Regions from separate parts of the Escherichia sp. HH091_1A genome, predicted to be linked through region 4. Evidence: predicted binding sites of a transcription regulator. Region 4 holds the regulator's gene; each other region holds the start of a gene.

What was found. Region 4 encodes PurR, which represses purine synthesis genes. Its sites were predicted from a motif close to CANGCAAACGTTTGCNTG; they were not measured.
Region 1: a site for PurR is predicted at 4,614-4,631, ahead of pyrC (dihydroorotase). Genes of this name have one in related genera too.
Region 2: a site for PurR is predicted at 2,494-2,511, ahead of purT (formate-dependent phosphoribosylglycinamide formyltransferase). Genes of this name have one in related genera too.
Region 3: a site for PurR is predicted at 2,556-2,573, ahead of purL (phosphoribosylformylglycinamidine synthase). Genes of this name have one in related genera too.

Annotation. Positions count from the first base shown of each region.
Region 1 is NZ_AP025747.1:1,337,719-1,345,772, reverse strand. Features, by position in the region: gene QUF14_RS06535 (Gfo/Idh/MocA family protein) at 1-483, opposite strand, end outside; gene QUF14_RS06530 (YceH family protein) at 485-1,132, opposite strand; gene rimJ (ribosomal protein S5-alanine N-acetyltransferase) at 1,143-1,727, opposite strand; gene mdtH (multidrug efflux MFS transporter MdtH) at 1,963-3,171, shown strand; gene grxB (glutaredoxin 2) at 3,235-3,882, shown strand; gene QUF14_RS06510 (lipoprotein) at 4,016-4,576, shown strand; gene pyrC (dihydroorotase) at 4,682-5,728, shown strand; gene dinI (DNA damage-inducible protein I) at 5,802-6,047, shown strand; gene bssS (biofilm formation regulator BssS) at 6,335-6,589, shown strand; gene solA (N-methyl-L-tryptophan oxidase) at 6,704-7,822, shown strand; gene QUF14_RS06485 (YceO family protein) at 7,870-7,983, shown strand.
Region 2 is NZ_AP025747.1:2,221,963-2,230,016, reverse strand. Features, by position in the region: gene edd (phosphogluconate dehydratase) at 1-546, shown strand, start outside; gene kdgA (bifunctional 4-hydroxy-2-oxoglutarate aldolase/2-dehydro-3-deoxy-phosphogluconate aldolase) at 583-1,224, shown strand; gene purT (formate-dependent phosphoribosylglycinamide formyltransferase) at 1,279-2,457, opposite strand; gene yebG (DNA damage-inducible protein YebG) at 2,591-2,881, shown strand; gene yebF (protein YebF) at 2,948-3,304, shown strand; gene QUF14_RS11085 (tellurite resistance TerB family protein) at 3,631-4,290, shown strand; gene ptrB (oligopeptidase B) at 4,499-6,559, shown strand; gene exoX (exodeoxyribonuclease X) at 6,556-7,218, opposite strand; gene yobB (carbon-nitrogen hydrolase family protein YobB) at 7,242-7,898, opposite strand; gene holE (DNA polymerase III subunit theta) at 8,000-8,054, opposite strand, start outside.
Region 3 is NZ_AP025747.1:3,244,330-3,252,383, reverse strand. Features, by position in the region: gene yfhb (phosphatidylglycerophosphatase C) at 1-277, shown strand, start outside; gene tadA (tRNA adenosine(34) deaminase TadA) at 335-838, shown strand; gene mltF (membrane-bound lytic murein transglycosylase MltF) at 835-2,391, opposite strand; gene purL (phosphoribosylformylglycinamidine synthase) at 2,649-6,536, shown strand; gene qseE (two component system sensor histidine kinase QseE/GlrK) at 7,113-8,054, shown strand, end outside.
Region 4 is NZ_AP025747.1:2,041,986-2,050,039, forward strand. Features, by position in the region: gene mepH (peptidoglycan DD-endopeptidase MepH) at 1-74, shown strand, start outside; gene sodB (superoxide dismutase [Fe]) at 202-783, shown strand; gene QUF14_RS10150 (MFS transporter) at 929-2,098, opposite strand; gene cydH (cytochrome bd-I accessory subunit CydH) at 2,264-2,353, opposite strand; gene purR (HTH-type transcriptional repressor PurR) at 2,652-3,677, shown strand; gene punR (DNA-binding transcriptional activator PunR) at 3,674-4,606, opposite strand; gene punC (purine nucleoside transporter PunC) at 4,719-5,930, shown strand; gene cfa (cyclopropane fatty acyl phospholipid synthase) at 6,221-7,369, shown strand; gene QUF14_RS10180 (riboflavin synthase) at 7,409-8,050, opposite strand.

The DNA of each region.
Region 1 (8,054 bases), 700 kb from region 4:
CAACGTGAAATAAAGATCGTGTGGCCCGACACTATTGCTACGATGTTTATCCATTCTTAGCGAGGCTGCGGTGGCGAGTTGCGTTTTTAACTCACCGTAGAGTGGTGCGAAACGACGGTTAAAACCGACCATCAACGTCAGTTTTTTCCGCGCCGCCAGTTCCACCAGCCGTTCAGCATCGCGCAGATTTTCTGCCAGCGGTTTATCGACACAGACATGTACCCCCGCATTGAGTAACATACTGACCACGTCAAAGTGGCTGGCGGTGCTGGAATGCACAAAAACTGCATCGCAACTAGCGGCAAGGCTGGATAACGAATCGGCATAAGGAATGCGCCAGCTGTCACAAATTGGCAAGGCTTTCGCGCGCGTAGGCGACCAGGCGCCTTGTAAGGTCCAGTCAGATGCTGCCGCCAGCACCGGCAACCACGCTTTTTGCGCGATGCTGCCTAATCCCACTACGCCGATACGTAATTTTTTCACTTTAATCTCCCAGATGGGCCAGCAACGAATCAAGACGCTGTTTCAGTTCTGCCACTTCAATTTCCAGGGTTTCGACGCGGGCCTGTAAATCACCGTTACCCACGTTCGACGTATCCGTTAGCGGCGGCTGTTCCTCAACATCACCACTGAAAAGATGCATGTAACGGCTTTCACGTTTACCGGGTTCACGCGCCAGACGCACAACAAAAGGGCCATCTTCGCGATTCGCCAGTTGTTCAAGCGTCGACTCCACTTCCGCCATATCGCTGAACTCATACATTCGCGCGGCGCGACTGCGCAGTTCTCCCGGTGTCTGGGCACCACGCAATAACAACGTGGTGATTAACGCCACTTCTGCGGCGCTCAGTTTCAGATCGCCAAATTCTGAATTACAAAAACGTTGCTCATATTTGGTGACCCGATTACCAAAACCGCTCACCGTGCGAAGATAATGACGTTTGACCAGGTTATCCAGCTGCTCCTGCACTTCAGATTCACTCAGATTCATGACCGGTTCACGGTTCGTTTTCTGATTACAGGCCGTTACTACACCATTTACTGATAGCGGGTATTGCTCCGGCGTAGTCACCTGTTTTTCCAGCAAGCAGCCAATCACGCGGGCTTCCAGAGCAGTAAGTTGATATTTCATCAGATTCTCCTTAGCGGCCAGGCGTCCAGTCTGGGGTGGTTAATGCCGTCAGAACATGATCGCGCCATTGTCCATCAATCAACAGATAGTTTTTCGCATAGCCTTCTTTTTCAAAACCCAATCGCGCCAGTAAATCACCGCTGCGTTTATTGTGCGGCATATAGTTGGCCATAATGCGATGAATATGTTGGGTGCGCTGCATATAACGAATAGCTGCGGTCAGGGCTTCAAACATGAGTCCTTTGCCCTGCCATTTTTGCCCAATCGAATAACCGAGATAGCAGGCATGAAAAGAGCCGCGAACAACATTGGAAAAATTGGCAACGCCAATAATCTCTTTTTCGTCCGGGTCGAATAAGCCAAAGTAGAAAGCTGAACCTTGTTTATGAAATTCGTTAATCATCCCCAGCCTGGCCTGCCATCCTGAAGGATAGCAGTGGCTTTCGTCGCGCACTGGCTCCCAGGGCTTGAGGAAATGGCGATTCTCTGCGTAATAATCCGCAAGACGCCAGGCATCACGATCATGCACCAGACGCACGACCAGTCGGTCAGTGGTTAAGCGCACTTTTGGCACGTTACTGCGATAGCCAAACATTCTATACCTACTCCTTCCCGTAACGTCTTTAATACGCTGTAAGTATTACTATACCTGCGCAACCAGACCCTGTGAAAAGTCCAGAATGCCATTTTCTGCATTATTCACATATTTGATAAAAACTCTCTATCAAAGCGACGTTTTGATAAAAAAATATTGTCCCCGAAGTGATGGGAAAAGTCTTAGCGGCAATGCAGAATAGAAAGTGCTCATCTTTTATTTCCCGGGAGGGGAAATGTCCCGCGTGTCGCAGGCGAGGAACCTGGGTAAATATTTCCTGCTCATCGATAATATGCTGGTCGTGCTGGGGTTCTTTGTTGTCTTCCCGCTGATCTCTATCCGCTTCGTTGATCAAATGGGCTGGGCCGCCGTCATGGTCGGTATTGCCCTCGGCCTACGCCAGTTTATTCAGCAAGGTCTGGGGATTTTCGGCGGCGCAATTGCCGACCGCTTTGGTGCCAAACCGATGATTGTCACCGGTATGCTGATGCGTGCCGCCGGATTCGCCACAATGGGTATCGCCCACGAACCGTGGCTACTGTGGTTTTCATGCCTGCTTTCGGGACTCGGCGGCACGTTGTTTGATCCTCCGCGTTCGGCGCTGGTGGTGAAACTAATCCGCCCGCAGCAGCGTGGCCGTTTTTTCTCACTATTAATGATGCAAGACAGCGCTGGTGCTGTCATTGGCGCATTGTTGGGAAGCTGGCTGTTGCAATACGACTTTCGCCTGGTTTGTGCCACAGGAGCCGTTTTGTTTGTGCTGTGTGCAGCGTTCAATGCGTGGTTGTTACCGGCATGGAAACTCTCCACCGTACGCACGCCCGTTCGCGAAGGCATGACCCGCGTGATGCGCGACAAGCATTTTGTCACCTATGTCCTGACGCTGGCGGGTTACTACATGCTGGCTGTACAAGTGATGCTGATGCTGCCAATTATGGTCAACGACGTGGCGGGCGCACCCTCTGCCGTTAAATGGATGTATGCCATTGAAGCGTGTCTGTCTTTAACGTTGCTCTACCCTATCGCCCGCTGGAGTGAAAAACATTTTCGTCTGGAACACCGATTGATGGCTGGGCTATTAATAATGTCATTAAGCATGATGCCAGTGGGTATGGTCAGCGGCCTGCAACAACTTTTCACTCTGATTTGTCTGTTTTATATCGGGTCGATCATTGCTGAGCCTGCGCGCGAAACCTTAAGTGCTTCGCTGGCGGACGCAAGAGCTCGCGGCAGTTATATGGGGTTTAGCCGTCTGGGTCTGGCGATTGGCGGCGCGATTGGTTATATCGGTGGTGGCTGGCTATTTGACTTGGGTAAATCAGCGCACCAACCAGAGCTTCCGTGGATGATGCTGGGCATTATTGGCATCTTCACTTTCCTTGCGCTGGGTTGGCAGTTTAGCCAGAAACGCACCGCGCGTCGTTTGCTGGAACGCGACGCCTGATTTGATACTCCCCCCTGACTCCTCCATACTGAAAGTGAACTGACAGCCAAATGGAGGAGTCACGTGAAGCTATACATTTACGATCACTGCCCTTACTGCCTCAAAGCCCGCATGATTTTCGGCCTGAAAAATATCCCCGTCGAATTACATGTTCTGCTCAATGACGACGCAGAAACACCCACCCGGATGGTCGGTCAAAAACAGGTTCCCATTCTGCAAAAAGATGACAGCCGCTATATGCCAGAAAGCATGGACATCGTTCACTATGTCGATAAACTCGACGGCAAACCGTTACTGACCGGCAAACGTTCGCCTGCCATTGAAGAATGGCTGCGCAAGGTCAACGGCTACGCCAACAAACTGCTGTTACCGCGTTTTGCCAAATCGGCATTTGATGAGTTTTCTACTCCCGCCGCACGCAAATATTTTGTCGACAAGAAAGAAGCCAGCGCGGGTAATTTTGCCGACCTGCTGGCCCACTCTGACGGTCTGATTAAGAATATCAGCGATGATTTACGTGCGCTGGACAAACTTATCGTCAAACCGAACGCCGTGAATGGCGAACTTTCGGAAGACGATATTCAGCTATTTCCGCTCCTGCGTAATCTGACGCTGGTAGCCGGAATCAACTGGCCAAGCCGCGTTGCTGATTACCGCGATAATATGGCGAAACAGACACAAATCAATTTGTTATCATCAATGGCGATTTAATCCTGACCCGCCGCGGCAGCCTGTATTCGCGGGTTGCCGCCGTTTTCAGTTTTTTCTGCTGGCGAGTTTATCGCTGGTGACACATGCTGCGTTGTGTCAGGATATTGACGCAGATTTCATGTCGAGGACTACCATGAACAAGTTTTTATTTGCCGCTGTATTGTTCGTCAGTGGCCTGCTCGTTGGCTGTAATCAACTCACCCAATACACCATCACCGAACAAGAAATTAACCAGTCGCTTGCGAAACATAATAATTTCTCAAAAGATATCGGTTTACCCGGCGTGGCTGACGCCCATATTGTTCTGACAAACCTGACCAGCCAAATTGGTCGCGAAGAGCCGAATAAGGTTACCCTAACCGGAGACGCCAATCTGGACATGAACTCCCTGTTCGGTAGCCAGAAAGCGACCATGAAACTGAAGCTGAAAGCGCTGCCTGTGTTTGATAAAGAAAAAGGCGCGATCTTCCTGAAAGAGATGGAAGTAGTCGATGCGACGGTACAACCGGAAAAAATGCAAACGGTGATGCAAACGTTGCTTCCCTATTTGAACCAGGCATTACGCAATTACTTTAACCAGCAACCTGCTTATGTCCTGCGCGAAGATGGCAGTAAGGGCGAAGCAATGGCGAAGAAACTGGCGAAAGGTATTGAAGTGAAGCCTGGTGAAATTGTCATTCCGTTTACTGATTAATCACGAGGGCGCATTTGCGCCCTTTATTTTTCGTGCAAAGGAAAACGTTTCCGCTTATCCTTTGTGTCCGGCAAAAACATCCCTTCAGCCGGAGCATAGAGATTAATGACTGCACCATCCCAGGTATTAAAGATCCGCCGCCCAGACGACTGGCACCTTCACCTCCGCGATGGCGACATGTTAAAAACTGTCGTGCCTTATACCAGCGAAATTTATGGACGGGCTATCGTAATGCCCAATCTGGCTCCGCCCGTGACAACCGTTGAGGCTGCCGTGGCATATCGCCAGCGTATTCTCGACGCCGTACCTGCCGGGCACGATTTCACCCCGCTGATGACCTGTTATTTAACAGATTCGCTGGACCCTAATGAGCTGGAACGTGGATTTAACGAAGGCGTGTTCACCGCTGCAAAACTTTACCCCGCAAACGCAACCACTAACTCCAGCCACGGCGTGACGTCGGTTGATGCAATCATGCCGGTACTTGAGCGCATGGAAAAAATCGGTATGCCGCTACTGGTGCATGGTGAAGTGACACATGCAGATATCGACATTTTTGATCGTGAGGCGCGCTTTATAGAAAGCGTAATGGAACCGCTTCGCCAGCGCCTGACCGCGCTGAAAGTCGTTTTTGAGCACATCACCACCAAAGATGCTGCCGACTATGTCCGTAACGGAAATGAACGGCTGGCAGCCACCATCACTCCTCAGCATCTGATGTTTAACCGTAACCATATGCTGGTTGGTGGCGTGCATCCACACCTGTACTGTCTGCCAATACTCAAACGCAATATTCACCAACAGGCATTACGTGAACTGGTCGCCAGCGGTTTTAATCGTGTATTCCTCGGTACGGATTCTGCGCCGCATGCACGTCATCGCAAAGAGAGCAGCTGCGGCTGCGCGGGCTGCTTCAACGCCCCAACCGCGCTGGGCAGTTACGCTACCGTCTTTGAAGAGATGAATGCTCTGCAGCACTTTGAAGCATTCTGTTCTGTAAACGGCCCACAGTTCTATGGCTTGCCGGTCAACGACACATTCATCGAACTGGTCCGCGAAGAACAGCAGGTTGCTGAAAGCATCGCATTGACTGATGACACACTGGTGCCATTCCTCGCCGGGGAAACGGTACGCTGGTCCGTTAAACAATAAAAATCGTAGCTTCCTGTTGTCATTAGGTTATTTTAACTGTATAAATAACCAGTATATTCAACAGGGGGCTATTATGCGAATTGAAGTCACCATAGCGAAAACTTCTCCATTGCCAGCGGGGGCTATTGACGCCCTGGCTGGCGAACTTTCCCGCCGTATTCAGTATGCGTTTCCTGATAATGAAGGCCACGTATCGGTACGTTATGCCGCAGCGAATAATTTATCGGTTATTGGCGCGACAAAAGAAGATAAACAGCGCATTAGCGAAATTCTCCAGGAAACGTGGGAAAGCGCCGATGACTGGTTTGTCAGCGAATAATATGCAGTGATTTTTTTTTGCCGGGTCGCCCCGGCTTTTTTATTTTACTTACGAATTTCGAGTACAAAATTTCTACACTTCCTCAAAATAATTGCACAATATGCTAAAAAAATATGAATGACATGCTGTTTTATTGTTCATATAAATCTTAAAAGCAAAAATTTATCTGTTCCCCCCTTTAAAAATTCGGTGAATACCCTTACTTATTGGTATACTGAAGTTGCTTCAGATAAAAACGCATTGAACCTCGAATAACGTTGTCTAGTAACACGAATTAGGGGGCCATGATGGAAAAAAATAATGAAGTCATTCAGACTCATCCGCTCGTAGGGTGGGACATCAGCACCGTTGATAGCTATGATGCGCTGATGTTGCGTTTGCATTACCAGACCCCAAATAAGTCCGAGCAGGAAGGGACTGAAGTTGGTCAGACGCTCTGGTTAACCACTGATGTTGCCAGACAATTTATTTCGATATTAGAAGCAGGAATCGCCAAAATTGAATCCGGTGATTTCCCGGTAAACGAGTATCGGCGTCATTAACATGACATGACCATCCACCCAAAAGGCACCTCACTGGTGCCTTTACCATTTCTGGGTTGTATATCTGCATTCAGTTAATTACTCTGCTTAAACCATGAGAGCAGAGAGAAAAAAATGAAATACGATCTCATCATTATTGGCAGCGGTTCCGTAGGCGCTGCCGCCGGGTATTATGCAACCCGTGCCGGTTTAAACGTGCTAATGACCGACGCCCATATGCCACCGCATCAACACGGCAGCCACCACGGCGATACGCGATTAATTCGCCATGCTTATGGTGAAGGCGAAAAGTATGTCCCGCTGGTCCTCCGCGCGCAAACGCTGTGGGATGAACTCTCCCGCCACAACGAAGAAGATCCCATTTTTGTACGCTCTGGCGTCATTAACCTTGGCCCGGCTGATTCCACATTTCTCGCCAACGTCGCCCACAGCGCCGAACAGTGGCAACTCAACGTTGAAAAGCTCGATGCGCAAGGGATTATGGCCCGCTGGCCGGAAATACGCGTCCCGGACAACTACATCGGCTTATTTGAGACTGATTCCGGCTTTTTACGCAGCGAACTGGCGATTAAAACCTGGATCCAACTGGCGAAGGAAGCGGGTTGTGCGCAGTTGTTCAACTGCCCGGTCACCGCAATTCGTCATGACGATGATGGCGTAACTATTGAAACCGCTGACGGTGAGTATCAGGCGAAAAAAGCGATCGTCTGCGCGGGAACATGGGTAAAAGATCTGCTCCCGGAACTGCCTGTCCAGCCCGTACGCAAAGTATTTGCCTGGTATCAGGCCGATGGTCGCTATAGCGTGAAGAATAAATTCCCGGCGTTTACCGGTGAACTGCTCAATGGCGATCAATATTATGGTTTTCCGGCAGAAAACGACGCGTTGAAGATTGGCAAACATAACGGAGGCCAGGTTATCCATTCAGCGGATGAACGTGTTCCGTTTGCGGAAGTGGCCAGTGATGGGTCAGAAGCCTTCCCGTTCTTGCGCAATGTATTGCCGGGTATCGGTTGCTGCCTGTACGGCGCTGCCTGCACCTATGATAATTCGCCTGACGAAGATTTTATTATCGATACTCTACCCGGCCACGATAATACACTGCTCATTACCGGCCTGAGCGGGCACGGTTTTAAATTTGCGTCAGTTTTAGGGGAAATAGCTGCCGATTTTGCGCAAGACAAAAAAAGCGATTTTGATTTGACGCCATTCAGGCTTTCCCGCTTCCAATAATCATCATTACGGCCTCCAGAATGAGGCCGTTTTTACAGGAGTATTTAATGCGTCGGCTGTTGCACTATCTCATCAATAATATTCGCGAGCATCTGATGCTTTATCTTTTTCTCTGGGGACTGTTGGCAATTATGGACCTGATCTACGTGTTTTATTTTTAGTTTTTCCGCACTGACATAAACTGACAAATATTTAATCTCCCTTTCATTTAGCGTGAAAAATTGAATGAGAT
Region 2 (8,054 bases), 180 kb from region 4:
TTAAGCGGTAACCTGGGCCGCGCGGTTATGAAAACCTCTGCCGTGCCGGTTGAGAACCAGGTGATTGAAGCGCCTGCGGTTGTTTTTGAAAGCCAGCATGACGTTATGCCGGCCTTTGAAGCGGGTTTGCTGGACCGCGATTGTGTCGTTGTTGTCCGTCATCAGGGGCCAAAAGCGAACGGAATGCCAGAATTACATAAACTCATGCCGCCACTTGGTGTATTATTGGACCGGTGTTTCAAAATTGCGTTAGTTACCGATGGACGACTCTCCGGCGCTTCAGGTAAAGTGCCGTCAGCTATCCACGTAACACCAGAAGCCTACGATGGCGGGCTGCTGGCAAAAGTGCGCGACGGGGACATCATTCGTGTGAATGGACAGACAGGCGAACTGACGCTGCTGGTAGACGAAGCGGAACTGGCTGCTCGCGAACCACACATTCCTGACCTGAGCGCGTCACGCGTGGGAACAGGACGTGAATTATTCAGCGCCTTGCGCGAAAAACTGTCCGGTGCCGAACAGGGCGCAACCTGTATCACTTTTTAAGACGACAAATTTGTAATCAGGCGAGAGAAAACTCTGATGAAAAACTGGAAAACAAGTGCAGAATCAATCCTCACCACCGGCCCGGTTGTACCGGTTATCGTGGTAAAAAAACTGGAACACGCGGTGCCGATGGCAAAAGCGTTGGTTTCTGGTGGGGTGCGCGTTCTGGAAGTGACTCTGCGTACCGAGTGTGCAGTTGACGCTATCCGTGCTATCGCCAAAGAAGTGCCTGAAGCGATTGTGGGTGCCGGTACGGTGCTGAATCCACAGCAGCTTGCAGAAGTCACCGAAGCGGGTGCACAGTTCGCAATTAGCCCGGGTCTGACCGAGCCGCTGCTGAAAGCTGCTACCGAAGGGACTATTCCTCTGATTCCGGGGATCAGCACTGTTTCCGAACTGATGCTGGGTATGGACTACGGTTTGAAAGAGTTCAAATTCTTCCCGGCTGAAGCTAACGGCGGCGTGAAAGCCCTGCAGGCGATCGCGGGTCCGTTCTCCCAGGTCCGTTTCTGCCCGACAGGTGGTATTTCTCCGGCTAACTACCGTGACTACCTGGCGCTGAAAAGCGTGCTCTGCATCGGTGGTTCCTGGCTGGTTCCGGCAGATGCGCTGGAAGCGGGCGATTACGACCGCATTACTAAGCTGGCGCGTGAAGCTGTAGAAGGCGCTAAGCTATAAAAGTCAAAATGCCCGATCGTGAATCGGGCATTTTTGTAGCGTTTTTCGCCGGGGTTAAGCTTGTACTTTTACCTGTGCTGCGGCGTGCTTTGCGCGCTCAATCGCTTCATCAACACTCTCAGCGGTCGCCAGCGCTACACCCAGACGACGGCTGCCATCAATTTCCGGCTTACCAAATAAACGAATCTGCAAACCTGCCCCTACGGCATTCTGCACATTATCAAACGTGACATTCTGACTGGTCAGTTGTGGCAGGATAACGGCAGAAGCTGCAGGGCCATACTGGCGGATCCCGCCAACCGGAAGTCCGAGGAAAGCACGCACATGCAGGGCAAATTCCGAGAGATCCTGAGAAATTAACGTCACCATCCCGGTGTCATGCGGGCGAGGGGAGACCTCACTGAAAATCACCTCATCACCACAGACAAACAGCTCGACACCAAACAGACCATAACCGCCCAGTGCCAGTACTACTTTGCGGGCAATCTCCTGCGCACGTTTCAGAGCCAGCTGACTCATTTGCTGCGGTTGCCAGGATTCACGATAGTCGCCATCTTCCTGGCGATGACCTACCGGTGCACAGAAATGGACGCCATCCACTGCGCTGACGGTTAGCAGGGTAATTTCGAAGTCAAACTTAACGACGCCTTCAACAATCACGCGGCCCGCTCCGGCGCGTCCACCTTGCTGAGCGTATTCCCACGCATGTGTAAGCTGCTCGGCGGAACGAATAAACGTCTGCCCTTTGCCGGAAGAGCTCATTACCGGTTTAACTATGCAGGGATAGCCAATAGCGGCAACTGCTTCGCGGAAAAGACTTTCACTATCGGCAAAACGATAAGTTGAAGTGGGTAGCTGCAGTTCTTCTGCCGCCAGGCGACGGATACCCTCGCGATTCATCGTTAATTTCGTTGCGCGAGCGCAGGGGACAACATTCCGTCCTTCCTTTTCAAGCTGGATCAGCATATCGGTGGCAATAGCTTCGATCTCCGGCACGATATAATGTGGTTTTTCCAGTTCAACCACACGGCGTAATGCATCACCATCAAGCATATTAATGACATGGGAGCGATGCGCGACATGCATGGCTGGTGCGTCGGCATAGCGATCGACGGCAATCACCTCGACACCGAGACGCTGACACTCGATTGCCACTTCTTTACCCAGTTCACCGGAGCCTAATAACATCACGCGAGTTGCTGCCGGACGCAGCGCAGTGCCTAATAACGTCATAACGAATATCCCCTGATTAATTCCGCGCGCAGTATAAACGAAAACGTTTGCGCGTGTCTTTATTGTTGCTGTTGATTTCCCAATCGAGAAGAAATATACTGTATAAAATCACAGTTATTATGAGAGGCTGCAAATGGCGGTTGAAGTTAAATACGTAGTCATTCGTGAGGGCGAAGAGAAAATGTCGTTTACCAGCAAAAAGGAAGCCGATGCTTATGACAAAATGCTTGATACGGCGGATCTGCTTGACACCTGGCTGACAAATTCTCCAGTGCAAATGGAAGACGAGCAACGTGAAGCCCTTTCGCTATGGCTGGCAGAACAAAAAGATGTGCTGAGCACCATTCTGAAAACCGGCAAATTACCGTCCCCACAGGTCGTCGGTGCTGAATCCGAAGAGGAAGATGCCTCACACGCGGCCTGAAGCAACTTGCGCTCCTGACAATTTGTACCATGCTTTCTCCTGAATCATTGTGCTATGGAGAAAAACATGAAAAAAAGAGGGGCGTTTTTAGGGCTGTTGTTGGTTTCTGCCTGCGCATCAGTTTTCGCTGCCAATAATGAAACCAGCAAGTCGGTCACTTTCCCAAAGTGTGAAGGTCTGGATGCTGCCGGAATTGCCGCGAGCGTAAAACGTGATTATCAACAAAATCGCGTGGCGCGCTGGGCAGATGATCAAAAAATTGTCGGTCAGGCCGATCCTGTGGCATGGGTCAGTTTGCAGGACATTCAGGGTAAAGATGATAAATGGTCAGTACCGCTAACCGTGCGTGGTAAAAGTGCCGATATTCATTACCAGGTCAGCGTGGACTGCAAAGCGGGAATGGCGGAATATCAGCGGCGTTAATGGCCTCTGATAATTCGATTGACCGTCGGCGGATGCGGCGCGAGTGCCTGGTCCGCCCTATAAGGCACTTCAATCGTAGGCCTGGGAAGACGCAACAGTGTCGCATCGGGCAATCAGCATCAAACAATGCCACTCAAAACGTCAAATTACGTTCACCTAAAATACCCTTATCACCTGATATACAGTGAACACCTTACCTGGCGCGAATTTCTTTGAATAACGGCCTGCCGACCGGCTTATTTGCGCATCTTTTGTCTCGATATACATTTTCTGACATCCTCATCCGCTATGCTACAGGCACTAAAAATGGTTATTGAGGAGCAAATATGGCTAACTGGTTAAATCAACTGCAATCCCTGCTTGGGCAAAGCAGTTCTTCTACCTCCTCGTCTGCGGATCAGGGATTGGGCAAACTTTTAGTGCCTGGCGCATTAGGCGGACTGGCTGGGCTGCTGGTCGCAAATAAATCAGCACGTAAACTTCTTACGAAATATGGCACCAACGCGTTGCTGCTTGGCGGCGGAGCGGTAGCGGGTACGGTGCTGTGGAATAAATACAAAGATAAAATTCGCGCGGCGCATCAGGACGAACCGCAGTTTGGCGCGCAAAGTACGCCGCTGGATGAGCGTACGGCACGTTTGATCCTTGCGCTGGTCTTTGCCGCTAAAAGTGATGGTCATATTGATGCCAAAGAACGTGCGGCAATCGACCAGCAATTGCGTGAAGCCGGCGTGGAAGAGCAGGGGCGTGTACTCATTGAGCAGGCAATAGAACAACCGCTGGATCCACAACGCCTGGCTACCGGGGTTCGTAATGAAGAAGAGGCGCTGGAAATCTATTTCCTGAGCTGCGCGGCTATTGATATTGACCATTTTATGGAACGCAGTTACCTGAATGCCCTGGGTGACGCGCTGAAAATCCCCCAGGATGTTCGTGAAGGTATTGAACGCGATCTCGAACAGCAAAAACGTACTTTGGCGGAATAATTCCGCTCTCTGGATAGCCTGAAGTTGACTATTTCGGGCTATCCAGAACCGCACAGCCATTTGAACAGGCTGATCTTCTCTGTCTGCATAACATTCGAAATCCGCGCCATTACCTGTCATCATCTAAGCAATGACTCCCCTGTTTCGCTTGCATCCCCGGTGAGTTTTGCCACCCTTATAAGATGTTTCAACCAGAAAGAACAATAACATGCTACCAAAAGCCGCTCGCATTCCCCACGCCATGACGCTTCATGGCGATACGCGCATCGATAATTACTACTGGCTGCGGGACGATACGCGTTCTCAGCCGGAAGTCCTGGACTACCTGCAGCAAGAAAATAGTTACGGTCATCGGGTGATGGCCTCGCAACAAGCCTTACAGGATCGCATCTTAAAGGAAATCATCGACCGCATTCCGCAAAGAGAAGTTTCTGCTCCCTACATCAAAAATGGCTACCGCTATCGGCATATTTATGAACCAGGCTGTGAATATGCTATCTACCAGCGTCAATCGGCGTTCAGCGAAGAGTGGGATGAGTGGGAAACATTGCTCGATGCCAACAAGCGCGCGGCGCACAGTGAGTTTTATTCGATGGGCGGAATGGCGATTACGCCCGATAACACCATTATGGCACTGGCAGAAGATTTTCTTTCCCGACGCCAGTACGGCATTCGTTTTCGTAATCTGGAAACAGGTAACTGGTATCCGGAACTGCTGGATAACGTTGAACCCAGCTTTGTCTGGGCAAATGATTCCTGGACTTTCTACTATGTTCGCAAGCATCCGGTGACGCTGCTTCCTTATCAGGTCTGGCGTCACGCCATCGGTACGCCAGCATCGCAGGATAAACTGATCTACGAAGAAAAAGACGATACCTATTACGTCAGCCTGCATAAAACGACCTCGAAGCACTATGTAGTCATTCATCTGGCCAGCGCCACCACCAGTGAAGTTCGCCTGCTGGACGCGGAAATGGCCGATGCCGAGCCGTTTGTTTTTCTGCCGCGACGCAAAGATCACGAATACAGCCTTGATCACTACCAGCATCGGTTTTATCTGCGTTCCAACCGCCACGGCAAAAACTTTGGCTTATACCGTACCCGTATGCGTGATGAGCAACGGTGGGAAGAGTTAATTCCGCCACGCGATAACGTCATGCTTGAAGGCTTTACGCTGTTTACCGATTGGCTGGTGGTAGAAGAGCGTCAGCGCGGGTTAACCAGTTTGCGCCAAATTAACCGCAAGACTCGGGAAGTCATCGGCATTGCCTTTGATGATCCGGCCTATGTGACCTGGATTGCCTACAATCCAGAACCTGAAACCGCGCGATTGCGTTATGGTTATTCTTCCATGACCACACCAGATACTTTGTTTGAACTGGATATGGATACCGGTGAGCGTCGTGTATTAAAACAAACGGAAGTTCCCGGTTTTGATGCGGCGAATTACCGCAGTGAACACCTGTGGATAGTCGCCCGTGATGGCGTCGAAGTCCCGGTTTCGCTGGTTTATCATCGCAAACATTTTCGCAAAGGACACAACCCGCTACTGGTGTATGGCTACGGTTCTTACGGCGCAAGTATTGATGCCGATTTCAGTTTTAGCCGCTTGAGTTTGTTGGATCGTGGATTTGTCTACGCCATTGTCCATGTTCGCGGCGGTGGTGAGCTGGGGCAACAATGGTACGAAGACGGAAAATTTCTGAAGAAGAAAAATACGTTTAATGATTATCTTGATGCCTGCGATGCATTGTTAAAACTGGGCTATGGCTCTCCTTCGCTCTGTTATGCGATGGGCGGGAGTGCGGGGGGCATGTTGATGGGCGTTGCAATTAATCAACGCCCGGAATTGTTCCACGGCGTTATCGCCCAGGTACCGTTTGTTGATGTTGTAACAACAATGCTTGATGAATCAATTCCTCTTACCACCGGCGAATTCGAAGAGTGGGGGAATCCGCAGGATCCGCAATATTACGAGTACATGAAAAGCTACAGCCCCTATGACAACGTCACCGCACAGGCTTATCCGCATTTACTGGTAACGACCGGTTTACACGATTCTCAGGTGCAATATTGGGAACCGGCAAAATGGGTCGCTAAATTGCGCGAGCTGAAAACCGATAACCATCTTTTATTGCTCTGTACCGACATGGACTCAGGCCATGGCGGTAAATCTGGTCGCTTTAAATCGTACGAAGGCGTAGCGATGGAATATGCTTTTCTGGTCGCGCTGGCGCAGGGAACATTACCCGCTAAGCCAGTAGATTAAGTATTTTCCAGATAATGCTTCAGTGTTAAACGCAGCTCCGGGCTCATGCTGTCCAGGTTATTAAATAACCAGCGCAGATAGCCCGGATCGCGTTCGGCAACGTCGGAAACCGCTTTGCCACGGTATTTGCCAAAGGTGAAGGTCGTCATCAACGATGGACGTCCGGTGATATCGGCCATCTGTTCTGCCGTCCAGCCGGAGGTGTTCATAATATCGATAAGCAACGCAGCGGTGATATAACAGTCATACAACGCGCGGTGATGATGCAGGCCCGGCGGCGTCTGTACATTGAGCTTCCGTGTTTTATATAACGCCATATTGCTGTACTTGATCCCTGGCCACAGACGACGGGCCAGTTTCATAGTGCAAATCCACTCACCGGGCATCTCAGGCAGTACGCGGCGGTCAAAGCTGGCGTTGTGCGCGACATACCATTCACTACCGTAATAGTGCGGGATCACATCTTCAATCCACGGTTTATCGGCGACCATGGCTTCGGTGATGCGATGAATCGCCATCGCCTGTGGACTAATAGGACGATCGGGGCGCACCAGGTGGCTCATGGGGTTGACGATTTTTCCGTCAATGACATCAACAGAGGCAATCTCAACGATCCCTCCCTGCAAACCGCAGGTTTCTGTATCGATAATGCGCAACATGGCATGCTCCAGGCCGAAAAAGCCTAGCGTAATGGAATGATATCGCCTTGCCAACCCTGTGATGAACGCTGACCGACTAACAATAATGAACCACGATCGGCGCGAACGATGAGACGACCATGTTCATCCCATAGTGCACTGTTACCACGGGCATTTGCCATCAGCACGGCAATTGAGTACTGATGTGAAAAAAATTGTAAGCGGCGGGTCGACGCCAGCAGGTCGGGTTCCCCCAGACATTGCCCTGTCGTAAATAGTGAACAGGTCGGATCCATATCCATACCTTGCGGTTGTTCATCGACCACCGTGATGGTTCTGGAACGACGGCCCAGACATGCACCATGACTCTGATGGTAGATCCCTGGCGTTTTTCGCCACGGTGCGAACACCGCAATTCCACGAATAAAGCGATCGTTATATTCAACGGGAAGGCCGGCAATGATGGTCATTCGCCAGGTCGTTGCAGCATAACAAAGCGGGTCTAACAGCGAGAGATCGGGTGGGGCAGGAAGGGCACGTCGCGAATAATCACACCCCAGTAAAGAAAGCGATGGAAAAACTAACAGCTGACATTGTTGCCTGGCGGCGGCCCTCACAAACTCCAGATGATGAGCTACCTGTTCGGTCAGTGAGGTTGTACGAGGCTCATATTGCGCTGCTGCAACTTTCCAGAACGACATAATGACTTCCTTTTCAAAATGACTGCAAATTATGGGTGCGGTTTAGAAAATACTCATAATTTAGCAGGCGTTATGTAAGAAAGTGTAACTCTGTATAAGTTTTATTTAAGTTTGGGCTCGTAAGGTAAACGTGACAGATTGACCGAAGCCAAACGG
Region 3 (8,054 bases), 1.2 Mb from region 4:
ATCTCCGCAGCCGCTGGTTGAAGCGGTTTATTATGATACGCCCTGGTTGCCGCGGGTTAATCTTATTGCCAGTCAGATCCAGCGGGGTTATGGCGGTTGGATATTGACGATGCGTTGTCTGGGACATGAAAAGGTCGCGCAACTGGAGCGCAAAATTGGCACGCCGCTGCGGCTGTACAGTGGCTATAGCGACAGTAATCAGGACAATCCACTGCTTTATTTCTGCCAGCATCGCTGGCGGGTAACCCCGCGTGGTGAACTCCAGCAACTGGAATAGAGTAAAGCATAGCGTACGTGTATAATGCGCCGCGCTTTTATAACCGGAGTTTTCTTTTTGTCTGAAGTCGAATTTAGCCACGAATACTGGATGCGTCACGCGCTGACGCTGGCGAAGCGTGCATGGGATGAGCGGGAAGTGCCGGTCGGCGCGGTATTAGTGCATAACAATCGGGTAATCGGCGAAGGCTGGAACCGTCCGATTGGTCGACATGATCCCACCGCACATGCAGAAATCATGGCTCTGCGGCAGGGCGGTCTGGTGATGCAAAATTATCGTCTGATCGACGCCACGTTGTATGTCACGCTCGAACCCTGTGTAATGTGTGCCGGAGCAATGATCCACAGTCGCATTGGTCGCGTGGTCTTTGGTGCGCGTGACGCGAAAACGGGCGCTGCGGGATCTTTAATGGATGTGCTGCACCATCCGGGTATGAATCACCGAGTGGAAATTACAGAAGGAATACTGGCGGATGAGTGCGCGGCGTTGCTCAGTGACTTCTTTCGCATGCGCCGACAGGAAATTAAAGCGCAGAAAAAAGCGCAATCCTCGACGGATTAATTTTGTTTCTCTTCACTCCCTTTCCTCGAAAACAGCAGAGAGGGAGAGTGGGTCAAATAGTTTGATGACGACTGGGAAAGAAACGAGAGAAAAGGAAATTTCTCTTTGCCCAGCTCCGTTGGCGATACTGCCGGATAATCCTGCGCCAGTTGTATCGCCGCTTCTGTAGCCTGCTTCTCTTTCTCTTGCAGATACCCCACCAGGCTAATCTGATACTTACGAATATTTTCGACATAAGCGTAGGCTTCATGCCCACGTGCGTAGCCGTAAGTCAGCTTGCTGTAATAGGGTTTCTGGCTAAGTAAAGGCAGGCGCTGTTTCACGTCAGCCCAACTGTCAGGATTACCTTTAGTTTTTGCCGTCAGGGCGCGGGCATCCAGCATATGCGCATAGCCCATATTGTACGCGGCGAGGGCAAACCAGATCCGTTCGTTCTCCGGCACACTTTCCGGCACTTTACTCATCATATCCTGCAAATAACGCACGCCGCCGCTGATGCTCTGTTCGGCATCGGTACGATCCGTTATGCCGAGGCTTTGCGCGGTATTTTTGGTTAACATCATCATGCCACGCACACCCGTCGGTGAAGTGGCCTGTGCATCCCAGTGCGATTCCTGATAAGCAATAGCGGCCAGCAAACGCCAGTCAATTTCTTCGGCGTACTTCTCAAACAGCGGTTTCAACTGCGGCAGTACGGTATCGACGGCGCGTAAAAACGTGCGTGTATCGACGTAATCAAAATCATCGCCATGCCCCAGGTATTTCTCTTCAATGCGTGCCAGCGTGCCGTCTTCATTCATTTCGTTGAAGAAGTCGAGCAGAGCGGCAGAAAGGGTATTATCGCCATCTAATCGGCTAAACCAGGTCACCGGCTGTTCGTCGGTGATATCAAGCGCTACAGCGAGTTCCGGGTGAACGCGCTGAAACAGGCTGATGGCGACAGAATCAGCAATGGTGTAATCGAGTTTTCCTTCGATGACATCTTCCATTAATTCTGCTGAGCCTTTTTTGTCGTCTACCTTCCAGCTTAATTCCGGGAATTTTGTTTCTTTCAGGGTCTGGAGATCGTTAACCACCACATGGCCTGGTGCGATGGTAAGTTGCTCCGCTGTCAGATTGCCCAGCGTACGCGGGCGATACTGACCCACTTTATAAACCAGTTGTTGTGACACGGAATAGTAGGTAGGGCCAGGCTGATAGTTTTTTACCCGCTCACTGTTATAAACCAGTCCTGCAGCCAGCAGATCGGCGTTGCCGTTATCGAGGTCGTCAAACAGCTGGCTGATATTCTGCCGCACGGTCACTTTCAGTTTTACGCCGAGGTACTCGGCAAACTGTTTCGCCAGTTCGTAATCCAGGCCAAAAGGTTTCCCGTTGATTTCGTTATAAGTCAGTGGGGTATGAATAGTGCTCACACGCAACTCTCCCCGCGCTTGAATGGCGGCGATACGGTTGTCGGCTTTACCAAACCAGGGAATGGATGGCCAGAGAGCGACCGCGAGCAGCAGTGCCAGAATGCCGATGAACAGATAATTAATCTTTAATTTTTTCAATTAGTTAATTCTCTGTGTCGTGCGCATCCCAGCTTGAAAAAACGTAATAATAGTGAAAGGTTTACTCATAAATGAGCGGCATTTTGCGTAAACCAGCGCCAGTTGGCAACTTATTACAGCCATTGGCGGCACGCGTTGCTAATTCACGATGGTGATTTTATTTCCACGCAAACGGTTTCGTCAGCGCATCAGATTCTTTATAATGACGCCCGTTTCCCCCCCTTGGGTACACCGAAAGCTTAGAAGACGAGAGACTTATGATGGAAATTCTGCGTGGTTCGCCTGCATTGTCGGCATTCCGAATCAACAAACTGCTGGCACGTTTTCAGGCTGCCAGGCTCCCGGTTCACAATATTTACGCCGAGTATGTCCATTTTGCTGACCTCAATGCGCCGTTAAACGATGATGAGCACGCACAACTTGAACGCCTGCTGAAATATGGCCCGGCACTCGCCAGCCACGCCCCGCAAGGCAAACTCCTGCTGGTGACTCCGCGTCCTGGTACCATCTCTCCCTGGTCTTCGAAAGCGACCGATATCGCCCATAACTGCGGGCTGCAACAGGTAAACCGCCTTGAGCGCGGCGTTGCTTACTATATAGAAGCCGGTACGCTGACCCATGAACAATGGCAGCAGGTGACCGCTGAACTGCACGACCGCATGATGGAAACGGTCTTTTCTGCTTTAGATGATGCAGAGCAGCTGTTTGCACACCATCAACCGACTCCGGTCACCAGCGTTGATTTGCTGGGGCAGGGCCGTCAGGCGCTAATCGACGCTAACCTGCGTCTTGGCCTGGCACTGGCGGAAGATGAAATTGACTATCTGCAGGATGCATTCACAAAGCTGGGTCGTAACCCGAACGACATCGAGCTGTATATGTTCGCCCAGGCGAACTCTGAGCACTGCCGCCACAAAATTTTTAACGCCGACTGGATTATCGACGGAGAACAACAGCCGAAATCGCTGTTCAAGATGATCAAAAATACCTTCGAAACCACGCCGGATCACGTTCTTTCTGCTTATAAAGATAACGCCGCCGTGATGGAAGGTTCCGAAGTGGGCCGCTACTTTGCTGACCATGAAACGGGCCGCTACGACTTCCATCAGGAACCGGCGCATATCCTGATGAAAGTCGAAACCCACAACCACCCAACGGCGATTTCTCCGTGGCCGGGCGCAGCAACCGGTTCCGGTGGCGAAATTCGCGATGAAGGTGCCACCGGCCGCGGCGCGAAGCCGAAAGCTGGTCTGGTCGGTTTCTCCGTATCTAACCTGCGTATTCCTGGCTTTGAACAACCGTGGGAAGAAGATTTCGGTAAGCCTGAGCGCATTGTCACCGCGCTGGACATCATGACAGAAGGTCCGCTGGGCGGCGCGGCATTTAACAATGAATTTGGTCGTCCGGCACTGAACGGCTACTTCCGTACCTATGAAGAAAAAGTGAACAGCCACAACGGCGAAGAGCTGCGCGGGTATCACAAACCGATCATGCTGGCGGGTGGGATCGGCAACATTCGCGCCGATCACGTACAAAAAGGCGAGATCAACGTCGGTGCGAAACTGGTCGTTCTCGGCGGCCCGGCAATGAACATCGGTCTTGGCGGCGGCGCGGCCTCTTCCATGGCCTCCGGCCAGTCTGACGCGGATCTCGATTTCGCGTCCGTTCAGCGCGATAACCCGGAAATGGAACGTCGTTGCCAGGAAGTGATCGACCGCTGCTGGCAGCTTGGCGACGCGAACCCGATTCTGTTTATCCACGACGTCGGCGCGGGTGGCCTTTCTAATGCCATGCCGGAGCTGGTGAGCGACGGCGGGCGCGGCGGTAAATTTGAACTGCGCGATATCCTGAGCGACGAACCGGGCATGAGCCCGCTGGAAATCTGGTGTAACGAATCCCAGGAACGCTACGTGCTGGCCGTTGCTGCCGATCAGTTACCGCTGTTTGACGAACTGTGTAAGCGTGAGCGCGCACCGTACGCGGTGATTGGTGAGGCCACCGAAGAATTACATCTTTCTCTGCACGATCGTCATTTTGATAATCAACCCATCGATCTGCCGCTCGACGTACTACTTGGCAAAACGCCGAAGATGACCCGCGATGTGCAAACGCTGAAAGCGAAAGGCGACGCGCTGGCCCGTGAAGGGATCACCATCGCTGACGCGGTGAAACGTGTGTTACATCTGCCGACTGTGGCGGAGAAAACCTTTCTGGTGACCATCGGCGATCGCAGCGTAACCGGCATGGTGGCGCGCGATCAGATGGTGGGTCCGTGGCAGGTGCCGGTCGCTAACTGCGCAGTCACTACCGCCAGCCTCGACAGTTACTACGGTGAAGCGATGGCAATAGGCGAACGTGCGCCAGTTGCACTGCTGGATTTCGCCGCTTCTGCCCGCCTGGCGGTCGGTGAAGCGTTAACTAACATCGCCGCTACGCAGATTGGCGATATCAAACGCATTAAACTTTCCGCTAACTGGATGGCGGCAGCAGGTCATCCAGGTGAAGACGCGGGCCTTTATGAAGCCGTTAAAGCGGTGGGCGAAGAGCTTTGTCCGGCGCTGGGCCTGACGATTCCGGTGGGTAAAGACTCCATGTCGATGAAAACCCGCTGGCAGGAAGGTAGCGAAGAGCGCGAAATGACCTCGCCGCTTTCGCTGGTGATTTCTGCATTTGCCCGCGTGGAAGATGTGCGTCACACCATCACGCCGCAGCTTTCTACCGAAGATAACGCACTGCTGCTGATTGATCTGGGCAAAGGCAATAACGCGCTGGGTGCAACGGCGCTGGCGCAGGTTTATCGTCAGCTTGGCGACAAACCGGCAGATGTACGCGATGTCGCGCAACTGAAAGGCTTCTATGACGCGATTCAGGCGCTGGTTGCACAGCGTAAGCTGCTCGCGTATCACGACCGCTCTGATGGCGGGCTGGTGGTAACGCTGGCGGAAATGGCCTTTGCTGGTCATTGCGGCATTGACGCGGATATCGCCACTCTGGGTGACGATCGCCTGGCGGCGTTGTTTAACGAAGAACTGGGTGCGGTGATTCAGGTTCGAGCCGCTGACCGTGAAGCAGTTGAAGCGGTACTGGCACAGCATGGGCTTGCTGATTGCGTCCATTATGTTGGGCAGGCGGTTTCCGGTGACCGTTTTGTAATTACCGCCAACGGGCAGACTGTATTCAGCGAAAGCCGCACCACGTTGCGTGTCTGGTGGGCAGAAACTACCTGGCAGATGCAGCGCCTGCGTGACAACCCGGAGTGTGCCGATCAGGAACATCAGGCGAAATCTAACGACGCCGATCCGGGCCTGAATGTGAAACTGTCGTTTGATATCAACGAAGATGTGGCAGCACCGTATATTGCCACTGGTGCGCGTCCGAAAGTTGCCGTGCTGCGTGAGCAGGGGGTGAACTCGCATGTTGAAATGGCGGCAGCTTTCCACCGTGCAGGCTTCGATGCAATCGATGTGCATATGAGCGACCTGCTGGCTGGACGCACGGGCCTGGAGGATTTCCACGCTCTGGTAGCGTGCGGCGGTTTCTCCTACGGTGATGTGCTGGGTGCTGGTGAAGGCTGGGCGAAGTCTATCCTGTTCAATGACCGTGTACGCGATGAGTTTGCAACCTTCTTCCACCGTCCGCAAACGCTGGCGCTGGGGGTATGTAACGGTTGTCAGATGATGTCTAACCTACGCGAACTGATCCCAGGTAGCGAGTTGTGGCCACGTTTCGTGCGTAACACCTCCGATCGCTTTGAAGCGCGTTTCAGCCTGGTAGAAGTGACACAAAGCCCGTCGCTGCTGTTGCAAGGGATGGTGGGTTCGCAGATGCCGATTGCTGTCTCTCACGGCGAAGGGCGCGTGGAAGTGCGCGATGCGGCGCATCTGGCGGCACTGGAAAGCAAAGGGCTGGTGGCACTGCGCTATGTCGATAACTTCGGTAAAGTCACCGAAACCTACCCGGCTAACCCGAACGGTTCTCCGAATGGTATTACGGCGGTCACGACTGAAAGTGGTCGAGTCACCATTATGATGCCGCACCCGGAACGTGTTTTCCGTACTGTCAGTAACTCCTGGCATCCGGAAAACTGGGGCGAGGATGGCCCATGGATGCGTATTTTCCGCAATGCGCGTAAGCAGTTGGGGTAAGTCGTCAAGCTATTGGTTTTGCTGCCCGGATGTGGCATTCACGCCGCATCCGGCATTAAACGCCAACCACTATCATAAGCTCCCAACTCCGGGAGCTTTTTTTGTGTCTGTAAATCACGACAATGGGTGGTTTACCGTGTCGCTTTTTGGCGACATTTAATTGATTGATTTTATTTGGATCTAATAAATTTATCTTAAGGTGTCTCTTTTTAGCGACACAATGGCTGATTTACAGCCAAATAGCGAAGAAGTCATAAATCCATCAAAACAACGTATAATCAGTACGTTACCAAACTATTTTATTTATTGGCACAGTTACTGCATAATAGTCATCAGTGGCTCATTCACCGACTTATGTCAGCCCCTTCGGGACGTGCTACATAAAATTCGAATGACGCACAACAAGGTGCCTGCCGTCCAACTTCTGATATCAGCTTAGCTATATCAACCCTCGGGCGAAACGTCGAGTTAGGCACCGCCTTATTCCATAACAAAGCCGGGTCATTCCCGGCTTTGTTGTATCTGAACTTCCCCTCGGTTAGCATCAGGCTATTCGCGTCTGACGAGAGTAACACCTTGAAACGCTGGCCCGTTTTTCCCCGCTCATTACGACAACTGGTAATGCTGGCATTTTTGCTGATTCTGCTGCCCCTGTTGGTGCTGGCATGGCAAGCCTGGCAAAGCCTGAATGCGCTTAGCGATCAGGCGGCGCTGGTTAACCGCACTACGCTTATTGATGCCCGGCGCAGTGAAGCGATGACCAACGCGGCGCTGGAGATGGAGCGTAGCTACCGTCAGTATTGCGTGCTGGATGACCCAACCCTGGCGAAGGTTTATCAAAGCCAGCGCAAGCGTTATAGCGAAATGCTCGATGCCCACGCAGGCGTACTGCCGGACGATAAACTATACCAGGCATTGCGTCAGGACTTGAACAATCTGGCTCAACTTCAGTGTAACAACAGCGGTCCCGATGCTGCCGCCGCCGCGCGTCTGGAAGCTTTTGCCAGCGCCAATACCGAAATGGTACAGGCCACGCGCACAGTGGTGTTCTCTCGCGGACAGCAGCTTCAGCGTGAAATCGCCGAACGTGGGCAATATTTTGGTTGGCAATCGCTGGTGTTATTTCTGGTAAGTCTGGTGATGGTGCTGCTCTTCACGCGGATGATTATCGGCCCGGTGAAAAATATTGAACGGATGATCAACCGTCTGGGGGAAGGGCGTTCTCTGGGCAATAGCGTTTCGTTCAGTGGACCGAGTGAGTTACGCTCGGTTGGGCAACGTATTCTTTGGTTAAGTGAGCGCCTGTCATGGCTGGAATCCCAACGCCATCAATTTTTAAGACATTTATCTCATGAATTAAAAACGCCACTGGCGAGTATGCGCGAGGGCACTGAATTATTGGCTGACCAGGTTGTCGGGCCGCTTACGCCCGAGCAAAAAGAGGTGGTGAGCATCCTTGATAGCAGCAGCCGCAATTTGCAAAAACTGATCGAACAACTGCTTGATTACAACCGTAAA
Region 4 (8,054 bases):
CTCTCAGTGAAGACTACTGGCAGCGCCACTATGTTGGCGCTCGCCGGGTAATGACCCCAAAAACACTTCGCTAAAACTTTACCCTGTTGTTACGGCAACAGGGTAAGTTCATCTTTTGTCTCACCTTTTAATTTGCTACCCTATCCATACGCACAATAAGGCTATTGTACGTATGCAAATTAATAATAAAGGAGAGTAGCAATGTCATTCGAATTACCTGCACTACCATATGCTAAAGATGCTCTGGCACCGCACATTTCTGCGGAAACCATCGAGTATCACTACGGCAAGCATCATCAGACTTATGTCACTAACCTGAACAACCTGATTAAAGGTACCGCGTTTGAAGGTAAATCACTGGAAGAGATTATTCGCAGCTCTGAAGGTGGCGTATTCAACAACGCAGCTCAGGTCTGGAACCATACTTTCTACTGGAACTGCCTGGCACCGAACGCGGGTGGCGAACCGACTGGAAAAGTCGCTGAAGCTATCGCCGCATCTTTTGGCAGCTTTGCCGATTTCAAAGCACAGTTTACTGATGCAGCAATCAAAAACTTTGGTTCTGGCTGGACCTGGCTGGTGAAAAACAGCGATGGCAAACTGGCTATCGTTTCAACCTCTAACGCGGGTACTCCGCTGACCACCGATGCGACTCCACTGCTGACCGTTGATGTCTGGGAACACGCTTATTACATCGACTATCGCAATGCACGTCCTGGCTATCTGGAGCACTTCTGGGCGCTGGTGAACTGGGAATTCGTAGCAAAAAATCTCGCTGCATAATAACTGATGGCAAATGCAACATTGCCTGATGCGCTTCGCTTACCATGCCAACTCGGATGAAGCGTTAACACCGCATCCGGCAAGATAAATCGCACGTTGCCAGCAACTGTAACGCAGAAGGTTATCCTTCTGCGTTTTTGTTTAATTAGCTGTTGGCAACGCAAACTGCCTCAGGTTGTTTTCTGGCTGACATAAACACCAGCAATAATGCCAGTCCCGCGACAATCGCCCCCATCACCGGCACAAAACTGTATCCCAGCCCAGCGGAAATTACCGCACCACCAGCAGCTGCTCCCAGCGCATTTCCAAGATTAAAGGCACCAATATTGACTGATGAAGACAGACCAGGCGCTTCACTGGCGACACGCATCACGCGCATCTGTAACGGCGGTACGACCGCAAAGGTTGCTGCTCCCCACACCACCATGCTAATAGCTGCGCCAAACTCATTGCGGGCCAGGAACGGGATTGCCAGCATAATCACCATCAGCAGCAACAAAAAGCCTTTCAACGTGCCGTTAACTGAACGATCTGCCAGTTTGCCGCCGAGATAGTTCCCAATAGAGAACCCGACACCAATCAGCACCAGCATTGCCGTGACGAACACCGGTGTTGCGTGGGTAATACTTTGCAGTACCGGAGAGATATAGGTGTAGAGGGTAAACATGGCGCCAGCTCCCAGCACCGTCGTCAGCAATGCAGACAGCACCTGCGGACGCATTAATACCGCCAGCTCTTTTTTCACTTCAGGTCGCGCCCCTGCGCCACCTTTAGGTAATGAGAAGAACAGACTTACCATTGAAATCACGCCCAGCCCCGCCGTTGCCAGAAATGACATCCGCCAGCCGATGGTTTCACCCAACCAGGTCGCCGCCGGCACGCCACCGATATTTGCCAGGGTTAACCCCATAAACATAGTGGCAACTGCGCTGGCCTGTTTATGTTTTGGCACCACGCTTGCGGCCACGACTGAACCCAAACCAAAAAATGCTCCGTGATTCAGGCTGGTCAAAATGCGTGAAAGCATCAGGGTCATATAATCCGGCGCGATGGCGGAAAGTACGTTGCCGAGCGTGAAAATCGCCATCAGGAAAATCAACGCACTGCGGCGGGCACGATGAGAAAGTAGAAGCGTCATCAGCGGCGCGCCCACCATTACGCCAACTGCATAGGCACTGATTAACATTCCGGCAGCAGGAATCGAGACATCCACACCGCGCGCAATGACGGGCAACAAGCCCATTGGCGAGAACTCCGTTGTCCCGATACCAAACGCGCCAATCGCCAGCGCCAGCAACGGATAGTTAATTTTCATGCCTTATCTCCACCTCTTCGCGTCATTACGCGATATTCATTAAAGTGGCGAAAGCATGACAGCAATCACAAAAAAATGAAAATAACAAAAAGAGAAAACACTTTTGCCATTTTGCTAACAAACAGGAAGGAGATGCGAGGGAGAACGCGCTCCCTCGAGAGGAAATCAGTGCAGCGCGGCAGTCAAACCCACGGCCACGATCAAACCGAGGACGATAATCGTTGTTACCAGTGAAAATTTAAGGTCGGTGCTCATCAAGTTTTCTCCTTTTTTATTACCACACAAAAAGTGATATTACGCATTTTTACACACTGTGATGAAAAAATCTCCCGTCATTTATAATGATAAGTGTTTTTACCACTTCCCCTTTTCGTCAAGATCGGCCAAAATTCCACGCTTACACTATTTGCGTACTGGCCATTGACCCCTTCCTGACGCTCCGTGTCGTTTTTCCGGCGTACCGCAACACTTTTGTTGTGCGTAAGGTGTGTAAAGGCAAACGTTTACCTTGCGATTTTGCAGGAGCTGAAGTTAGGGTCTGGAGTGAAATGGAATGGCAACAATAAAAGATGTAGCGAAACGAGCAAACGTTTCCACTACAACTGTGTCACACGTAATCAACAAAACACGTTTCGTCGCTGAAGAAACGCGCAACGCCGTGTGGGCAGCGATTAAAGAATTACACTACTCCCCTAGCGCGGTGGCGCGTAGCCTGAAGGTTAACCACACCAAGTCTATCGGTTTGCTGGCGACCAGCAGCGAAGCGGCCTATTTTGCCGAGATCATTGAAGCGGTTGAAAAAAATTGCTTCCAGAAAGGTTACACCCTGATTCTGGGTAATGCGTGGAACAATCTTGAGAAACAGCGGGCTTATCTGTCGATGATGGCGCAAAAACGCGTCGATGGTCTGCTGGTGATGTGTTCTGAGTACCCAGAGCCGTTGCTGACGATGCTGGAAGAGTATCGCCATATCCCAATGGTGGTAATGGACTGGGGTGAAGCAAAAGCTGACTTCACCGATGCGGTCATTGATAACGCGTTCGAAGGCGGCTACATGGCCGGGCGTTATCTGATTGAACGCGGTCACCGCGAAATCGGCGTTATCCCCGGCCCGCTGGAACGTAACACTGGCGCAGGCCGCCTTGCCGGTTTTATGAAGGCAATGGAAGAAGCGATGATCAAAGTGCCGGAAAGCTGGATTGTACAGGGTGACTTTGAACCTGAATCCGGTTATCGCGCCATGCAGCAAATACTGTCGCAGCCGCATCGCCCTACTGCCGTCTTCTGTGGTGGCGATATCATGGCAATGGGCGCACTTTGTGCTGCTGATGAAATGGGTCTGCGCGTCCCGCAGGATGTTTCGCTGATCGGTTATGATAACGTGCGCAACGCCCGCTATTTTACGCCGGCGCTGACCACGATCCATCAGCCAAAAGATTCGCTGGGTGAAACAGCGTTCAACATGCTGTTGGATCGTATCGTCAACAAACGTGAAGAACCGCAGTCCATTGAAGTGCATCCGCGCTTGATTGAACGCCGCTCCGTGGCTGACGGCCCGTTCCGAGACTATCGTCGTTAATCACCCGTTGCGGGAGTCTCTTCCGGCTCCCGCAGCCACTCCTTATTCAGCGTCTCACTATCGCCGAGATACTCAAGCAACCAGGTTAACGCAGGCGACATATCATTTTGCTGCCATGTCAGACAACATGCCGAATCCGGAAAGGGGTTTTCCAGTTCTAATGCTACCCACTTCCCCTCATTAAGCCACGGTTTGGCGAAATGTGTTGGCACCATCCCTATGCATAATCCTGCCGAGATACAGGTTGCCGATGATTCCCAGTCAGGCACGACAAGTCTTTTTTGGTTATCCAGCAACCAGGTAATACGTTTAGGTAGCGTTCGTGAGGTGTCTTCGCGCACCAATGACGGCCAGTTGCGCAACGTATCATCGCTGAACGGGCCATCCATCAACGCCAGCGGGTGGTGGCTGGCAACAACGCAACTCCAGCTTAGCATCCCCATATCCCGGAAGGCATAACGACCGCCTACCGGAATCGCGCGTGTTGCGCCAATCGCCAGTTCCACGCGCCCGTCGGAAAGCGCATCCCAGACACCGTTGAACACTTCCTGAAAGACAAGAAGTTCGACATCATCAAAATGGCGATAAAAATCAACGATCATCTGCCGTGTACGTTCTGGCCTGACAATATTATCCACTGCGATAGCTAACTGACCGCGCCAGCCGTTCGCTATCTGCTGACATTGCTGCCGAGTGATCTGCATTTTTTTGACAACAGAGCGCCCTTCTTTGAGAAACCACGCCCCGGCAGCGGTCAGTTCCACATCACGGTGACGTCGTTCAAACAGAGGCACCGCCAGCCACTCTTCCAGCTGACGCACGGTATAGCTGACCGCAGAAGGAACGCGATGCAACTCCTGGGCTGCAGCGCTAAAACTACCATTACGCGCTACCGCATCAACAACTTCGAGTGAATATTCTGACCACATAGTCTGCCTGCAAAATTTTTGAAACCAGTCATCAAATATTACCGTTTCACAACACTAATTTCACTCCCTACACTTTGCGGCGGTGTTTAATTGAGAGATTTAGAGAATATACATGCAACCTGGGAAAAGATTTTTAGTCTGGCTGGCAGGTTTGAGCGTACTCGGTTTTCTGGCAACCGATATGTATCTGCCTGCTTTCGCCGCCATACAGGCCGACCTGCAAACGCCTGCGTCTGCTGTCAGTGCCAGCCTTAGTCTGTTCCTTGCCGGATTTGCCGCAGCCCAGCTTCTGTGGGGGCCGCTCTCCGACCGTTATGGTCGTAAACCGGTGTTATTCATCGGCCTGACAATTTTTGCGTTAGGTAGTCTGGGGATGCTGTGGGTTGAAAACGCCGCCACGCTGCTGGTATTGCGTTTTGTACAGGCTGTAGGTGTCTGCGCCGCGGCGGTTATCTGGCAAGCGTTAGTGACGGATTATTATCCTTCACAGAAAGTTAACCGTATTTTTGCGACCATCATGCCGCTGGTGGGTCTATCTCCGGCACTGGCTCCTCTGTTAGGAAGCTGGCTGCTGGTCCATTTTTCCTGGCAGGCGATATTCGCCACCCTGTTTGCCATTACCGTGGTGCTGATTCTGCCTATTTTCTGGCTCAAACCCACGACGAAGGCCCGTAACAATAGTCAGGATGGTCTGACCTTTACCGATCTGCTACGTTCTAAAACCTATCGCGGCAACGTGCTGGTATACGCGGCCTGTTCAGCCAGTTTTTTTGCATGGCTGACCGGTTCACCGTTCATCCTTAGCGAAATGGGTTACAGCCCGGCAGTGATTGGTTTAAGCTATGTCCCGCAAACTATCGCGTTTCTGATTGGTGGCTATGGCTGTCGCGCCGCACTACAAAAATGGCAAGGCAAGCAGTTATTACCGTGGTTGCTGGTGCTGTTTGCTGTCAGCGTCATTGCGACCTGGGCTGCGGGCTTCATTAGCCATGTGTCGCTGGCCGAAATCCTGATCCCATTCTGTGTGATGGCGATTGCCAACGGCGCGATCTACCCGATTGTTGTCGCCCAGGCACTGCGTCCTTTCCCACATGCAACTGGTCGCGCCGCAGCGTTGCAGAACACTCTACAACTGGGTCTGTGCTTCCTCGCAAGTCTGGTAGTGTCCTGGCTTATCAGTATCAGTACGCCATTGCTCACCACCACCAGCGTGATGTTATCAACAGTAGTGCTGGTCGCTCTCGGTTACATGATGCAACGCAGTGAAGAAGTGGATTGCCAGAGCCATGGCAATGCCGAAGTGGCGCATAGCGAATCACACTGATCTATATCGATATGCTTATACTTAGGCTGCTAACAAAATTTTGTTGTATGATTGAAATTAGCGGCCTATACTAATTTCGAGTTGTTAAGACTACGATAAATATTATGTTTTTATGGGGACAGGAACGTTCCCTACTCACTATGGATGGTCATTTCGGCAAGGGTTCCTCCTTTCCCTCTGTTCTACGTCGGATTATAGACTCGCAGTTTTTTCTGCGAGATTTCTCACAAAGCCCAAAAAGCGTCTACGCTGTTTTAAGGTTCTGATCACCGACCAGTGATGGAGAAACTATGAGTTCATCGTGTATAGAAGAAGTCAGCGTACCGGATGACAACTGGTACCGTATCGCCAACGAATTACTTAGCCGTGCCGGTATAGCCATTAACGGTTCTGCCCCGGCGGATATTCGTGTGAAAAATCCCGATTTTTTTAAACGCGTTCTGCAGGAAGGATCGTTGGGGTTAGGCGAAAGTTATATGGATGGCTGGTGGGAATGTGACCGACTGGATATGTTTTTTAGCAAAGTCTTACGCGCAGGTCTCGAGAACCAACTCCCCCATCATTTCAAAGACACGCTGCGTATTGCCAGCGCTCGTCTCTTCAATCTGCAGAGTAAAAAACGTGCCTGGATAGTCGGCAAAGAGCATTACGATTTGGGTAATGACTTATTCAGTCGCATGCTTGATCCGTTCATGCAATATTCCTGCGCTTACTGGAAAGATGCCGATAATCTGGAATCTGCCCAGCAGGCGAAGCTCAAAATGATTTGTGAAAAATTGCAGTTAAAACCAGGGATGCGCGTACTGGATATTGGCTGTGGTTGGGGCGGACTGGCGCATTACATGGCGTCTAACTATGACGTAAGCGTGGTGGGCGTCACCATTTCTGCTGAACAGCAAAAAATGGCTCAGGAACGCTGTGAAGGCCTGGATGTCACCATTTTGCTGCAAGATTATCGTGACCTGAACGACCAGTTTGATCGTATTGTTTCTGTGGGGATGTTCGAGCACGTCGGACCGAAAAATTACGATACCTATTTTGCGGTGGTGGATCGTAATTTGAAACCGGAAGGTATATTCCTGCTCCATACTATCGGTTCGAAAAAAACCGATCTGAATGTTGATCCCTGGATTAATAAATATATTTTCCCGAACGGTTGCCTGCCCTCTGTACGCCAGATTGCTCAGTCCAGCGAACCCCACTTTGTGATGGAAGACTGGCATAACTTCGGTGCTGATTACGATACTACGTTGATGGCGTGGTATGAACGTTTCCTCGCTGCATGGCCAGAAATTGCGGATAACTACAGTGAACGCTTTAAACGGATGTTTACCTATTATCTGAATGCCTGTGCAGGTGCTTTCCGCGCCCGTGATATTCAGCTCTGGCAGGTGGTGTTCTCTCGCGGAGTCGAAAACGGCCTTCGAGTCGCTCGCTAGAGGCTATTCTATCGCCCCCGCTCCGGGGGCGATTTCAGATCAGGCTTCTGTACCTGGTTGATTCATGGCATTTTCTCGTGCCGCCAGCACACGTTCTACCGTATCTACCACTGCCTGAGTTTGTGGATCGATTTCAATGTTGACGCGTGCGCCGAGTTTTTTCTTCCCAAGGGTAGTGCGTTCCAGTGTTTCCGGAATTAAATGGACGCAAAAACGCGTTGGCGTGACTTCGCCGACGGTCAGGCTAATACCGTCGATGCCAATAAATCCTTTGTACAGGATATATTTCATCAACTGACTATCCTGGACTTTAAACCAGATCTGACGATTATTTTCCGAGGTTAATATTTTCGCCACTTCAGCGGTGGTCATAATATGACCTGACATTAAGTGTCCGCCAATTTCATCGCTGAATTTCGCCGCACGCTCAACGTTTACCCAATCCCCCACATTTAAATCGCCAAGATTAGTAATGCGTAACGTTTCTTTCATCAGGTCAAAACTGACATGGTTGCCGTTAATTTCCGTTACGGTCAGGCAGCAACCGTTATGCGCCACGGACGCACCGGTTTCCAGCCCGTCCAGCATGTAGTCAGGTAACTCAACCACATGTGTGCGAAAATTTGGTTTCTCGTCAATCGACACCAGTTTTGCGGTGCCCTGTACAATCCCCGTAAACATACTC